3 regions of the Streptomyces sp. NPDC046122 genome follow, and region 1 is predicted to be linked to each of the others. Evidence: predicted binding sites of a transcription regulator. Region 1 holds the regulator's gene; each other region holds the start of a gene.
The links. Region 1 encodes HrcA, which represses chaperone genes, less so after heat shock. Its sites were predicted from a motif close to TTNGCACTCNGNNNNNCNGAGTGCNAA; they were not measured.
Positions count from the first base shown of each region.

Region 1 (5,022 bases):
CCCTGGGGGACGGGCGCTCGCCGGGGGCCGGCCGCGAGGTGCTTCCGGCGGAGGACCGGCGCGTGGAGCGCATCCTGCTGGAGCTGCGGCTGCGGGAGGGCGCGCCCCTGTCCTTGCTGCTGCCCGCGGGCCGGGCGGCGGCGGACCGGGCATTGCGGGACGGCCTGCTCGACGCCGGGCCGTACGCGGACGGGCGGGCGGTGCTCACGCTGAAGGGCCGCCTGCTGGCGGACGCGGTGGTGCGGGACCTGGTGGACTGATCACCCCCCGAGTGAACCGTCCTGATTCGGGTCCGGCACCGCGCTCCAGCACGACGACGTCGGGCTGAAACGTCGGATTTCCCGACGCTGCCCAAGATCAGGCGTCACCGTCGGCCGTAACGAAATCGATCAGCTCCTCGACCCGCCCCAGCAGCGCCGGCTCCAGGTCGCGGTACGAGTGGACCGAGCCCAGGATCCGCTGCCACGCCGCCCCCGTGTTCTCCGGCCAGCCCAGCCCCCGGCACACGCCCGTCTTCCAGTCCTGCCCCCGTGGCACCTTCGGCCAGGCGGCGATGCCCACCGCCGACGGCTTCACCGCCTCCCACACGTCGATGTACGGGTGGCCGACCACCAGGACGTTCGCGTCCGTGACCTGGCCGGCGATGCGGGACTCCTTCGAGCCCGGGACCAGGTGGTCGACCAGGACGCCCAGACGCGCGTCCGGGGCCGGACCGAACTCCGCGACGATCGCGGGCAGGTCGTCGATGCCCTCCAGGTACTCCACGACCACGCCCTCGATGCGCAGGTCGTGGCCCCACACCCGCTCGACCAGTTCCGCGTCGTGGCGCCCCTCGACGTAGATCCGCCCGGCCCGCGCCACCCGCGCCCGCGCCCCCGGAACGGCCACCGAGCCCGACGCCGTACGGGCCGGACGCGACGCGGCGGCGGCCGACGGGCGCACCAGGGTGACGACGCGGCCCTCCAGCAGGAAGCCGCGCGGTTCCATCGGGAACACCCGGTGCTTGCCGAAGCGGTCCTCCAGGGTCACCACCGGGCCCTGCGCCGTCTTCTCGCACCGGACCACGGCACCGCAGAAACCGGTGCCGACCTCCTCCACCACCAGGTCGGCCTCGGCGGCCACCTCGGGAACGGGAGCGGTCTTCTTCCAGGGCGGGGTGAGATCCGGCCCGTACTGTCGGCTGCGCATTGGGCCGACGATAGTACCGACCCCAGTTCAGGACGCGCCGAATCGCTCCGCCAGCGCGTCACGCTGCGCCCGCACGTACGCCGCGTCCACGACCGCCCCGTGCCCCGGCACGTACGCCGCGTTCTCGCCGCCCAGCGCGAGCAGCCGGTCCAGGGCCGCCGGCCAGCGGGCCGGGTGGGCGTCGGAGCCGGCCTGGGGGGTGCCGGACTCCTCGACCAGGTCGCCGCAGAAGACCACCTCCGGGCTCCCGGGCACCAGTACCGCCAGGTCGTGGCCGCTGTGCCCGGGGCCGACGTTGGCGAGCAGCACCTGGCGGCCGCCGCCCAGGTCCAGCGTCCACTCGCCGCACACCAGGTGGTGCGGCGCCACCAGTACGTCCGTCGCCTCAGCCGCCGCGCCCCGTTCGACGCCGTGCCGCACGGCGTCGTCCCGCAGCTCGTCCCGCTCGCGGCGCAGCAGCTCGTCCACGCCGACCGCCCCGTAGACCTGGGCGCCCGCGAACGCCGCCGTACCGAGCACGTGGTCGAAATGGGGGTGGGTGAGCGCGATATGCGTCACTCTCCGGCCGGGGCCGAGGAGCCGCTGCGCCTGGGTCCGCAGCTCCACGCCCTCCCGCAGAGTCGCTCCCGTGTCGATCATCAGCGCCCGGCCGTCGCCCCCGGCGACCAGGCCCACCGTCGCGTCCCAGACGGGCATGCGGCGTCGCCCCACGCCCTGCGCGAGCCGCTCCCAGCCCGCCTCTTCCCAACTGACGTCCATACCGCGACGCTAGTGCCATCACCGGGGACCTCGCCCGCTGAACAGCGCCGTCGCGCGACAACGTGACCGGCTGCCCTTGCCCGCGGCGTACCTGCCCGCCGTACACTTGCCGGGGACTGCTGGCACTCGCCCGCAGCGAGTGCCAGGCGCAGGCCGAACGACCGATCAGCTGGAGGTGGTGCGAGATGCTCAGCGAACGCAGACTTGAGGTGCTGCGCGCCATCGTTCAGGACTACGTGGGTACCGAGGAGCCCGTGGGCTCCAAGGCGCTCACGGAGCGGCACAAGCTCGGCGTGTCTCCGGCCACCGTCCGCAACGACATGGCCGTCCTGGAGGACGAGGGCTTCATCGCCCAGCCGCACACGAGCGCCGGGCGCATCCCGACGGACAAGGGCTACCGGCTTTTCGTCGACAAGCTCGCGGGCGTCAAGCCCCTGTCGTCGCCCGAGCGCCGCGCCATCCAGAACTTCATGGACGGGGCGGTCGACCTCGACGACGTCGTGGCCCGTACGGTCCGGCTGCTCGCGCAGCTGACCCGGCAGGTCGCCGTCGTGCAGTACCCGTCGCTGACCCGGTCGACGGTCCGGCATGTGGAACTCCTCTCGCTGGCTCCCGCCCGCCTGATGCTCGTGCTCATCACGGACACCGGCCGGGTCGAGCAGCGCATGATCGACTGCCCCGCGCCCTTCGGCGAGACGTCCCTCGCGGACCTGCGCGCCCGGCTCAACAGCCGGGTCGTGGGCCGCCGCTTCGCGGACGTGCCGCAGCTGGTGCAGGACCTTCCCGAATCCTTCGAGTCGGAGGACCGGGGTACCGTGTCCACGGTGCTCTCCTCCCTCCTGGAGACTCTGGTCGAGGAGACCGAGGAGCGGCTGATGATCGGCGGCACCGCCAATCTCACCCGCTTCGGGCACGATTTCCCCCTCACCATCCGGCCGGTGCTGGAGGCGCTGGAGGAGCAGGTCGTGCTCCTCAAGCTGCTGGGTGAGGCAACGGACTCAGGCATGACCGTACGAATCGGGCACGAGAACGCCCACGAAGGGCTCAGCTCCACGTCCGTCGTCGCGGTCGGCTACGGTTCGGGCGACGAAGCAGTCGCCAAACTCGGCGTGGTCGGACCGACCCGCATGGACTACCCCGGAACGATGGGAGCGGTACGCGCAGTGGCACGTTACGTCGGACAGATCCTGGCGGAGTCGTAAGTGGCCACCGACTACTACGCCGTACTCGGCGTACGCCGCGACGCTTCCCAGGACGAGATCAAGAAGGCATTCCGGCGGCTGGCGCGCGAGCTCCACCCGGACGTGAATCCCGATCCCAAGACGCAGGAGCGTTTCAAGGAGATCAACGCCGCCTACGAGGTGTTGTCGGACCCGCAGAAGAAGCAGGTCTACGACCTCGGCGGCGACCCCCTCTCGCAGGCCGGCGGCGGAGCCGGCGGCTTCGGCCAGGGCGGCTTCGGCAACTTCTCCGACATCATGGACGCGTTCTTCGGCACGGCGTCGCAGCGCGGCCCGAGGTCGCGCACGCGGCGCGGCCAGGACGCGATGATCCGGCTGGAGATCGACCTCAACGAGGCGGCCTTCGGCACCACGAAGGACATCCAGGTCGACACGGCCGTCGTGTGCACCACGTGCTCGGGCGAGGGCGCCGCACCCGGCACCTCCGCCCAGACCTGTGACATGTGCCGCGGCCGCGGTGAGGTCTCGCAGGTCACGCGGTCCTTCCTGGGCCAGGTCATGACCTCGCGCCCCTGCCCGCAGTGCCAGGGCTTCGGCACGGTCGTACCGACCCCGTGCCCGGAGTGCGCGGGCGACGGGCGCGTGCGCTCGCGCCGGACGCTCACGGTCAAGATCCCGGCCGGTGTCGACAACGGGACCCGCATCCAGCTCGCGGGCGAGGGCGAGGTCGGCCCCGGCGGCGGCCCCGCCGGTGACCTGTACGTCGAGATCCACGAGCTGCCGCACGCGGTGTTCCAGCGGCGCGGCGACGACCTGCACTGCACGGTCACCATCCCGATGACGGCGGCCGCGCTGGGCACGAAGTGTCCGCTGGAGACGCTCGACGGGATCGAGGAGATCGACGTACGTCCGGGCACGCAGTCCGGTCAGTCGATCCCGCTGCACGGGCGCGGCGTCACGCACCTGCGCGGCGGCGGACGCGGCGACCTCATCGTGCACGTCGAGGTCCTGACCCCGTCGAAGCTGGACCCGCAGCAGGAGGACCTGATGCGCCAGCTCGCGAAGCTGCGCGGCGAGGAACGCCCCACGGGGCAGTTCCAGCCGGGGCAGCAGGGCTTGTTCTCGCGCCTGAAGGACGCGTTCAACGGGCGGTAGGCGCTTGCCTCCGCGGAGGCGGAAGCCTGGATTCGGCGCAGTGCGGAGGGCATGAAACGATGCGTTCATGTCCTCCGCACTGACCGATCTCTGCCGTTATCCGATCGTGCAGGCCCCCATGGCGGGCGGCGCCTCCAGTCCTCAGCTCGCCGCCGCCGTCTGCGATGCCGGCGGTCTCGGGTTCCTCGCCGCCGGTTACAAGACCGCGGACGGCATGTACGAGGAGATCAAGCAGCTGCGGGGTCTGACGAGCCGGCCGTTCGGCGTCAACCTCTTCATGCCGCAGCCGAGCCACGTCGACCCCGCCGCCGTCGAGGTCTACCGCCACCAGCTCGCCGGCGAGGCCGACTGGTACGACACCCCCCTCGGCGAACCCGACAACTGCGCCGACGACGGCTACGAAGCCAAGCTGGCCATCCTCATCGACGACCCGGTCCCCGTCGTCTCCTTCACCTTCGGCTGCCCCACCCGCCCGGTCCTCGACGCCTTCGCCAAGGCCGGCACCCTCACCGTCGTCACCGTGACCACGCCCGAGGAGGCCCAGGCCGCGCAGTGGACCGGCGCCGACGCGGTGTGCGTCCAGGGCGTCGAGGCGGGCGGCCACCAGGGAACGCACCGCGACGACCCCAAGAACGACGGCAGCGGCATCGGTCTGCTGTCCCTCGTCACGCAGGTCCGCGAGACCGTCCAGCTGCCGATCATCGCGGCGGGAGGGCTGATGCGCGGCGCGCAGATCGCC
Region 1 covers NZ_JBWKLQ010000002.1:792,486-797,507, reverse strand. Annotated here, with positions in the region: gene hemW (radical SAM family heme chaperone HemW) at 1-260, shown strand, start outside; gene AC07FK_RS08525 (DUF3097 domain-containing protein) at 358-1,188, opposite strand; gene AC07FK_RS08520 (MBL fold metallo-hydrolase) at 1,216-1,947, opposite strand; gene hrcA (heat-inducible transcriptional repressor HrcA) at 2,133-3,149, shown strand; gene dnaJ (molecular chaperone DnaJ) at 3,150-4,283, shown strand; gene AC07FK_RS08505 (nitronate monooxygenase) at 4,351-5,022, shown strand, end outside.

Region 2 (5,022 bases), on a different contig from region 1:
CGCGGAGCTGCTGGCGGAGGCGTTCGACGAGGCGTACTACCGGGCCATCGCGGCGGGCGAGCACTGCATGCTGGCGCTGGCGGCGCCCCGGCGGGGGATACGCAGACGGGAGGCGACGCTGCTCACCGGACAGGCGCCGCTGGTGACGTTCCCCGCCCACTTCGAGCGCCGGCTCGGTCTGCTGCCGGGGGAGGACTGGCAGCGGTTCGCCGACGACGCGTCCGAGGCGCTGGCCCGCTGGTGGCAGGCGCGGGATCCGGCGGCGCTGCAGGAGATGGGCGACCTGCTCGGCGCCCGTACGAAGGACCCGGGAAGCGGGGGCGCGGACGCGGCGCCCCTGACGCGCATCCAGCGCGCGGTACGGACCGTGGGCGGGCGGGGCGGCGAGCTGACTGCGGCCGGCACGCTCGGCGCGGCGGCCAGTCTCGTGGCGGGCGAGGGGCTGCTGGGCGACGCGGTGTCGGGGATGGCGGGGACGCTGGTGCCCACGGTGGTGACGGTGGTCGTGGCCGGCGGGCGGGCCGTCGGCCGGCATGCGCTGGACGCGTATCGCGGGCGGTGCGATGTGGTGGAGTTGCCGACGACGGTGACGGCGGATCCGAACGGGCAGTGAGCATGGACGGTGACCGTGGACAGTGAAGTGGAGCGCTCCGGTTCGCGCAGGGTCTACGGCGACCCGGACGGGAGATGGTGCGACGTCTTCCTGGACACCTACCGGCTCCCCTCCGGGCAGGCGGTGGAGCTGCACCGGGTGCGGGTCGGCGGGGGCCGTACCGGTGTCGTGGTGCTGGCCCGGCGCGGCGACCACGTGCTGATGGTCCGTCAGTGGCGGCCCGCGGTAGGGCGGTGGGCGTGGGAGCTGCCCCGCGGTTTCGGGGAGAGCGACCCGGTCGCCGACGCGCTGCGCGAGCTCGCGGAGGAGACCGGCGTCGAAGGGAGCGAGGCCAGGGTCCTGGCCCGCCTGGACGTGGACTCCGGGCTGCTGGAGAGCGAGGCGGCGGTGGTGGAGGTGACCGTGCCCGACGGCGCTGTGCCCGCGGGGGGCGGGGGCGCGGGCGGCGACGGCGAGGTCGCGGACGCGCGCTGGTGGTCGCGGCGGGAGCTGGCCGAGGCGGTCCGGCGCGGAGAGGTGCGCGACGGGTTCACGCTGGCCGCGCTGGGGGTGGCCGCGGCGTACGGCTGACACCTCGGCGGCCTGTCGGCCACCCGGGGGACGGTCCGCCGCCGGTGCTGGTGTCGGCCGGGGTCCGGGGGTGCGCGCTGGCAGGATGCGACGCCATGCGACCAGTACGACAAAAGGTAAAAAGGACCGGAAGTGGGTACGCCGCGGGGCTCGGCGTCCTGCTGGCCGCCTCCCTCGCGTCCGCCTGCGCCACGCCCGCCACCGAGCGCCCGCGGCCCGCCGCACCCGCCCCCGGCCAGCAGCAGGAGTACCGGCAGGGCCCGGTCCGCGACCTGGCCGGGTCCGCCGAACGGCTGCGGCGCGCCCAGGCCCTGCGCGTCGCAGCGGCCAAGAAGTGGCGCCTCGCCCGGCCTCCGCTCGCCGCGCCCCCGCCGCCCGCGGTGAAGCCGAAGGTCACCACCCGCAAGGGCTTCGGGGCGGGGCGGGGACTGCCACCGGTCTTCACCACCGTCCCGGTCAAGGAACGGGTCGTCTTCCTGACGATGGACGACGGCGCGGAGAAGGACCCGAAGCTGCTGAAGATGATGACCGAGCTGGGCATCCCCTACAGCGCGTTCCTCAGCGACTACCTCGTGCGCGAGAACTACGGCTACTTCGCCCGCATGCAGGCCCGCGGCGTGTCCCTGCACAACCACACCCTCAACCACCGCTACCTGCCGGGCCTCTCGTACGCCCGGCAGAAGCGCGAGATCTGCGGCATGCAGGACGTCATCCAGAAGCGGTACGGCGAGCGGCCCCGGCTGTTCAGGCCGCCGTACGGCAACTACAACGCCGACACGCTGCGTGCCGCCCGCTCCTGCGGCATCAAGGCCGTGCCGCTCTGGGCCGCCGAGGCGTTCCCCGACCGGATGGAGTGGCGGGAGTGGGACCGCGACCTGCATCCCGGCGACATCATCCTCACGCACTTCCGCGGCAAGGAGGACTGGAAGGGCACCATGCCGGACATGATCCGGCGGGTCATGAAGACCGTCACGGCCAAGGGGTACGCCGTCGCCCGGCTGGAGGACTACCTGTGAGGCGCGCGCACCGGCTGACGGCCGCGCTCCTGGCGGCCGGTGCGCTGACGCTCACCGGCTGCGCCCAGTCCGTGGACCCGATCGAGCGCCTCGGCAGGAAGGCGGTCCGCAGCGTCGCCCCGAAGGTCCGCGACGCGGGGGCCCGGGCGCTCGCGGCGCACGCACCGCCCGCGCCCCCGGCGGCGGCGTACGCCCGGTGGGGGCTGCGGGCGCCGTTGCGCGCCGCGCCGGCGCCCCCGGTGCGCAAACCGGCGCGCCCCTTCGTCGTCGACCGCGTACCGACCCGCGACAAGGTCGTCTTCCTCACCTTCGACGACGGCGCCGAGCGGGACCCCGCCTTCGTGCGAATGGTCGACGACCTGAACCTGCCGATCAGCATGTTCCTCACCGACAGCGTGGCCTCCCCCGGATACGACCACTTCGACCGGCTGCGGCGGGCGGGCGGCGGCCTCTCGACGGTGCAGAACCACACCGTCGACCACCCGTACCTGCCGGGTCTCCCGTACGCCGGTCAGCGCGCCCAGATCTGCGGCCAGCAGGACCGCCTGGAAGCCCGTTTCGGGGCCAGGCCCCGGCTCTTCCGGCCACCGTACGGGGCGTACAACAACCAGACGCTGCGGGCGGCGGGCGACTGCGGGGCCGAGGCGGTGGTGCTGTGGGGGGCGTCGATGCAGATCAACGACCTGCGGTACGCGCACGGCGACCGGCTGCGGCCGGGCGAGATCGTGCTCGCGCACTTCCGGGGACCCGCAGAGCTCAAGGGCGCGACGATCACCGCGATGACCACGCGGATGCTGCGCCGGATCCATGAGCAGGGCTTCGCCGTCGCGCGCCTGGAGGACTACCTCTGACCCCTCCGGCACCCGCCCGCGCACCGCCTCCGTCAACACGTGCGGCCGCGTTGGATTGGCACTCCGCTTGACCGAGTGCTAACCGCGTCATAGTCTCGGCGTTGGCACTCTCCAGTGGGGAGTGCCAACAGTAGCGACGGGCAGGTCCGGCACCCGCGACGACGGATCCACCTGGTCGCCACCCCACATCAGTTAACCCCGTGAGATCTCCGAAGGGGGAGACCGGACCGTGACGACCACCAGCTCCAAGGTTGCCATCAAGCCGCTCGAGGACCGCATTGTGGTCCAGCCGCTCGACGCCGAGCAGACCACGGCCTCTGGCCTGGTCATTCCGGACACCGCCAAGGAGAAGCCCCAGGAGGGCGTCGTCCTGGCCGTGGGCCCGGGCCGCTTCGAGAACGGCGAGCGCCTGCCGCTCGACGTATCCGTCGGCGATGTCGTGCTGTACAGCAAGTACGGCGGCACCGAGGTGAAGTACAGCGGCGAGGAGTACCTCGTCCTCTCGGCTCGCGACGTGCTCGCGATCATCGAGAAGTAATTCGCCCGAAGATTGCTTTTGATCTGCGCCCCTGGCCCCCAGCGATTGCCGGGCGGCCCGGGGCGCATTTCGTTTGAGAGGACAGAGAAGCTCCATGGCGAAGATTCTGAAGTTCGACGAGGACGCCCGTCGCGCCCTCGAGCGCGGCGTCAACAAGCTTGCCGACACGGTCAAGGTGACGATCGGCCCCAAGGGCCGCAACGTCGTCATCGACAAGAAGTTCGGCGCTCCCACCATCACCAACGACGGTGTCACGATCGCCCGTGAGGTCGAGCTCGACGACCCGTACGAGAACCTGGGCGCCCAGCTCGTGAAGGAGGTGGCGACCAAGACCAACGACATCGCGGGTGACGGCACCACCACCGCCACCGTGCTGGCCCAGGCCCTGGTCCGCGAGGGTCTGCGCAACGTCGCCGCCGGTGCTTCCCCGGCCGCCCTGAAGAAGGGCATCGACGCCGCGGTCAAGGCGATCTCCGAGGACCTCCTCGCGAACGCCCGTCCGATCGACGACAAGTCCGACATCGCCGCCGTGGCCGGGCTCTCCGCCCAGGACTCGCAGGTCGGCGAGCTCATCGCCGAGGCGATGGACAAGGTCGGCAAGGACGGTGTCATCACCGTCGAGGAGTCCAACACCTTCGGCCTGGAGCTCGACTTCACCGAGGGCATGGCCTTCGACAAGGGCTACCTGTCGCCGTACATGGTGACCGACCAGGAGCGTATGGAGGCCGTCCTCGACGACCCGTACATCCTGATCCACCAGGGCAAGATCGGCTCGATCCAGGACCTGCTCCCGCTCCTCGAGAAGGTCATCCAGGCCGGCGCCTCCAAGCCGCTGCTGATCATCGCCGAGGACGTCGAGGGCGAGGCCCTGTCGACCCTGGTCGTCAACAAGATCCGTGGCACCTTCAACGCCGTCGCGGTGAAGGCCCCCGGCTTCGGTGACCGCCGCAAGGCCATGCTCGGCGACATCGCCACCCTCACCGGTGCGACCGTCATCGCCGAAGAGGTCGGCCTCAAGCTCGACCAGGCCGGTCTCGACGTGCTGGGCACCGCCCGCCGCGTGACCGTGACGAAGGACGACACGACGATCGTCGACGGCGGCGGCAACGCCGACGAGGTCGCCGGCCGCGTCAACCAGATCAAGGCCGAGATCGAGTCCACGGACTCCGACTGGGACCGCGAGAAGCTCCAGGAGCGCCTCGCGAAGCTCGCCGGCGGTGTGTGCGTGATCAAGGTCGGCGCCGCCACCGAGGTGGAGCTCAAGGAGAAGAAGCACCGTCTGGAGGACGCCATCTCCGCGACCCGCGCCGCGGTCGAGGAGGGCATCGTCTCCGGTGGTGGCTCCGCTCTGGTCCACGCCGCCAAGGTGCTCGAGGGCGGCCTGGGCAAGACCGGCGACGAGGCCACGGGTGTCGCGGTCGTCCGCCGCGCCGT
Region 2 covers NZ_JBWKLQ010000004.1:60,258-65,279, forward strand. Annotated here, with positions in the region: gene AC07FK_RS13410 (hypothetical protein) at 1-613, shown strand, start outside; gene AC07FK_RS13415 (NUDIX hydrolase) at 629-1,183, shown strand; gene AC07FK_RS13420 (polysaccharide deacetylase family protein) at 1,279-2,199, shown strand; gene AC07FK_RS13425 (polysaccharide deacetylase family protein) at 2,196-3,050, shown strand; gene groES (co-chaperone GroES) at 3,280-3,588, shown strand; gene groL (chaperonin GroEL) at 3,683-5,022, shown strand, end outside.
Region 2: a site for HrcA is predicted at 3,106-3,132, ahead of groES (co-chaperone GroES). Genes of this name have one in related genera too.

Region 3 (5,022 bases), on a different contig from region 1:
CCGCCGCCGTCGCCACCTGGGCCGTCCGGTCCTTCGAGCCGGAGTCCAGTACGACGAGTTCGTCGACCAGGGGCACGGTCTCCATCAGTTCGTGGCGTATCGCCGCGACGATGTCACCGACCGTCTCCTCCTCGTCGAGGGCGGGCAGCACCACGCTCACGGTGAGACCGCGACGCGTTTTGGCCGCCATCAGCAGGTCCAGCGGCCGGTCGGCGGTCGACCAGGACCGCAGGTCAAGCCAGCGCTCCACCTCTTCCAGCACGGCCTTCTCCCTCGTCCGGCGAGCCTTGGGGCGGCTCGTCCTGTGATCCATCTCGCGGTGCGGACGACTGTCTCAACCGTCCGGGGGTTCGGTTACAGTCTTGAACAACGCGGAGGACCCTCGCATCTCGGGGGGCCCGCGGGACAAACGCGCCGGGTCCAGATCCGGCGCCACAGCGCTCATCCAGAGGGACTGAGGGAACGGCCCGTTGAAGTCCCGGCAACCATTCCGCCGACCGCGAGGTAACGGTGGGGACGGTGCCAATTCCGTCTCACGGCGAAACGCGCCGTGGGGAAGATGAGGAGAAAGGGCCTCGCCACCATGGCTGTGCAGTCTGCTGAAGCCGATGCAAACACCACGAATCCCCTGCCCGTAGACCTGGGCCCCGCCACCGCGCTGTCCTGCCGCGAGTGCGGAGAACGATTCGAACTCGGTCCCATCTTCGCGTGTTCTTCCTGTTTCGGCCCGCTCGAAGTCGCCTACGAGCTGCCGCTCGGTGACACGGAGCGCCTGCGCAAGCAGATCGAGGCCGGACCGGACAACATCTGGCGGTACGCGCCCCTGCTGCCCGTGCCCGCCGACGTGGCCGGCAAGCCGAGTCTGAACCCGGGCTTCACCAAGCTCGTCAAGGCCGACAACCTGGCCCGCGAGCTGGGCGTCACCGGTGCTCTGTACGTCAAGGACGACTCCGGCAACCCGACGCACTCCTTCAAGGACCGTGTCGTCGCGATCGCCGTCGAGGCCGCCCGAGCGTTCGGCTTCACGACGCTCTCCTGCTCCTCCACCGGCAACCTCGCCGGCGCGGTCGGCGCCGCCGCCGCGCGGGCAGGTTTCCGCTCGTGCGTGTTCATCCCGCACGACCTGGAGCAGGGCAAGGTCGTCATGGCCTCGGTCTACGGCGGCGAGCTGGTCGGCATCGAGGGCAACTACGACGACGTCAACCGCTTCTGCTCGGAGCTCATCGGCGACCCGCTGGGCGAGGGCTGGGGATTCGTCAACGTCAACCTGCGCCCGTACTACGGCGAGGGCTCCAAGACCCTGGCGTACGAGATCTGCGAGCAGCTCGGCTGGCAGCTGCCGGACCAGCTCGTCATCCCGATCGCCTCGGGCTCCCAGCTCACGAAGATCGACAAGGGGCTGAAGGAGCTCATCGCCCTGGGTCTGGTCGAGGACAAGCCGTACAAGATCTTCGGCGCCCAGGCCGAGGGCTGCTCGCCGGTGTCGACGGCCTTCAAGGCCGGGCACGACGTCGTACGGCCGCAGAAGCCGAACACGATCGCCAAGTCGCTCGCGATCGGCAACCCGGCGGACGGCCCGTACGTTCTGGACATCGCCCGGCGCACGGGCGGCGCGGTCGAGGACGTCAACGACGAGCAGGTCGTGGAGTCGATCAAGCTGCTGGCCGAGACGGAGGGCATCTTCGCGGAGACCGCGGGCGGCGTGACCGTCGGCGTGACGAAGAAGCTCATCGAGGCCGGGCTGCTGGACCCCACCCTCACCACCGTCGTGCTCAACACGGGCGACGGCCTGAAGACCCTCGAGGCGGTGGCCCCGACCACGGGCCAGTCCGCCGTCATCCGCCCCAACCTGGACTCTTTCCGAGAGGCTGGCCTCGCATGAGTGTCAACGTCCGCATCCCGACGATTCTCCGTACGTACACGGACGGCAAGGCCGAGGTCGCGGCCGAGGGGGCGACCCTCGCCGACGTCATCGCCGACCTGGAGAAGAACCACGCGGGCATCGCGGCCCGTGTGCTGGACGACCAGGGCAAGCTGCGGCGCTTCGTGAACGTGTACGTCAACGACGACGACGTGCGCTTCGAGCAGGGCCTGGAGACCGCCACGCCCGACGGCGCCGGCGTCTCGATCATTCCGGCCGTCGCCGGAGGCTGATTTCCAGCCGAGCGAGTGGCTGATTCCGCTTCACGCACTCCTCCGCACGTCGATTGCCCCCTCCGCCACAGAAAGCGGAGGGGGCAATTCTGCATGGTTGAGCGCGGTACAGTTGGGGAAACCCCCTCCACCGCCTGTGCCGGACGCATATGAGAATGCGGCCCCGCGCGGTGAGAAGCAGTCAAAGTACCGGACCGAATTGCCCGCCCGTGTGCGGCTTGTCCGGACCGACTTGCCCGGGAAACCTGAGGATTATTCGCTTTCGCGCGTTCATCCATGCCCAGATTTCTCGTCGGATTGACCTGTTGCAGAGGGCAGTTGGGCAGATACATTCAGCGGCGGTCGACGCGTTCCGGCGCACGCCCTCTCCTGTCGGAGGGCGGAGGAGTCTGACCCAGGGCCCGCGAAGTGCGGTCCTGTGCAAGGGCCAGTAATAGGGGAGTTAGGCATGGCTCAGGGCACCGTCAAGTGGTTCAACGCGGAGAAGGGGTACGGCTTCATCGCGGTCGACGGTGGTGCGGATGTTTTCGTCCACTACAGCGCGATCCAGATGGACGGGTACCGCACCCTTGAAGAAGGTCAGCGAGTCGAATTCGAGATCTCGCAGGGCCAGAAGGGTCCGCAGGCGGACATGGTCAAGCTCGCCGTCTGATCTCGGCGCGATCGGCCACCGACGCACTCACGCATGAAGGGTCTGTACCCCGCACCGGGTACAGGCCCTTCCTGCGTGCCGGGCCGCCTCCGGACGTCTGTCCACATCCGAGGGGGACGCTTGCACTCGAAGGGGTCGAGTGCTAATCATTGGCGTTAGCACTGTTAGCACTCTCCCAGCGAGAGTGACAGAAGGACCGGGCCGGTGAGGCCCGCAGGCCGGGTGGGACAAGGAAAACCACCAGGCAGGCTGGCCGTCCGTCGCGGGCGCCACTCGGTCCGGAGAATCCACCCCAGTCCGGGAGGACCACTTCACATGGCCAAGATCATCGCGTTCGACGAGGAGGCACGGCGCGGTCTCGAGCGCGGGATGAACCAGCTCGCCGACGCCGTCAAGGTCACCCTCGGCCCCAAGGGCCGTAACGTCGTCCTCGAGAAGAAGTGGGGCGCCCCCACGATCACCAACGATGGTGTTTCCATCGCCAAGGAGATCGAGCTCGAGGACCCGTACGAGAAGATCGGCGCCGAGCTGGTCAAGGAAGTCGCGAAGAAGACCGACGACGTCGCCGGTGACGGTACGACGACCGCGACTGTCCTCGCCCAGGCTCTGGTCCGCGAGGGCCTGCGCAACGTCGCCGCCGGCGCCAACCCGATGGCCCTCAAGCGCGGCATCGAGAAGGCCGTCGAGGCCGTCTCCGCCGCTCTCCTTGAGCAGGCCAAGGACGTGGAGACCAAGGAGCAGATCGCTTCTACGGCCTCCATCTCCGCCGCCGACACCCAGATCGGCGAGCTCATCGCCGAGGCGATGGACAAGGTCGGCAAGGAAGGCGTCATCACCGTCGAGGAGTCGCAGACCTTCGGGCTCGAGCTCGAGCTCACCGAGGGCATGCGCTTCGACAAGGGCTACATCTCGGCGTACTTCGCCACCGACATGGAGCGCATGGAGTCGTCGCTCGACGACCCGTACATCCTGATCGTCAACTCCAAGATCTCCAACGTGAAGGACCTCCTTCCGCTGCTGGAGAAGGTCATGCAGTCGGGCAAGCCGCTGCTGATCATCGCGGAGGACGTCGAGGGCGAGGCGCTGTCCACGCTCGTCGTCAACAAGATCCGTGGCACCTTCAAGTCCGTCGCCGTCAAGGCTCCGGGCTTCGGTGACCGCCGCAAGGCCATGCTCGGCGACATCGCCATCCTCACCGGTGGCACCGTCATCTCCGAGGAGGTCGGCCTCAAGCTGGAGAACGCCGGTCTCGACCTGCTCGGCCGCGCCCGCAAGGTCGTCATCACCAAGGACGAGACCACGATCGTCGACGGCGCCGGTGACAGCGACCAGGTCCAGGGTCGCGTCAACCAGATCCGTGCCGAGATCGAGAACTCCGACTCGGACTACGACCGCGAGAAGCTCCAGGAGCGTCTGGCGAAGCTTGCCGGCGGCGTTGCCGTCATCAAGGCCGGCGCCGCCACCGAGGTCGAGCTCAAGGAGCGCAAGCACCGCATCGAGGACGCGGTGCGCAACGCCAAGGCCGCCGTCGAGGAGGGCATCGTCGCCGGTGGTGGCGTGGCGCTGCTCCAGGCCACGGCCGTCTTCGAGAAGCTCGAGCTCCAGGGCGACGAGGCGACCGGCGCCAACGCCGTGAAGCTCGCGCTGGAGGCTCCGCTGAAGCAGATCGCCGTCAACGGTGGTCTCGAGGGCGGCGTCATCGTCGAGAAGGTGCGCAACCTGCCGCTCGGCCACGGCCTGAACGCCGCGACCGGCGAGTACGTCGACATGATCGCCGAGGGCATCATCGACCCGGCGAAGGTCACGCGTTCCGCGCTGCAGAACGCCGCGTCCATCGCCGCGCTGTTCCTCACCACGGAGGCGGTCATCGCCGACAAGCCCGAGAAGGCCGGTGCCCCCGCAGGCGGCGGCATGCCGGGCGGTGACATGGACTTCTGATCCGTCAGGATCAGCGACTCCATTCGCGTACTGCCGTACGCGACCGAGGGCGGCACTCCCACTGCGGGGGTGCCGCCCTCGGGCGTTCTGCGTTCACCCACTTCGGTGCACTTACTGAATGTATTCAAACCACCACGGCGAGTGATTGCGCTTGATCGTTTCTGCATGGTGCCATCGTGACCATGCCGAATTCCATGAGGATCGCCCTCGCGGCCGCCGCCACGGCTGTCCTGGCGACCGTAGGACCGTTGTCCGCCTCCGCGGCGGAGCCCGACCGC
Region 3 covers NZ_JBWKLQ010000005.1:349,525-354,546, reverse strand. Annotated here, with positions in the region: gene AC07FK_RS17435 (glucosyl-3-phosphoglycerate synthase) at 1-262, opposite strand, end outside; SAM riboswitch class I at 439-566, shown strand; gene thrC (threonine synthase) at 560-1,882, shown strand; gene AC07FK_RS17425 (MoaD/ThiS family protein) at 1,879-2,154, shown strand; gene AC07FK_RS17420 (cold-shock protein) at 2,603-2,806, shown strand; gene groL (chaperonin GroEL) at 3,122-4,744, shown strand; gene AC07FK_RS17410 (S8 family peptidase) at 4,939-5,022, shown strand, end outside.
Region 3: a site for HrcA is predicted at 2,971-2,997, ahead of groL (chaperonin GroEL). Genes of this name have one in related genera too.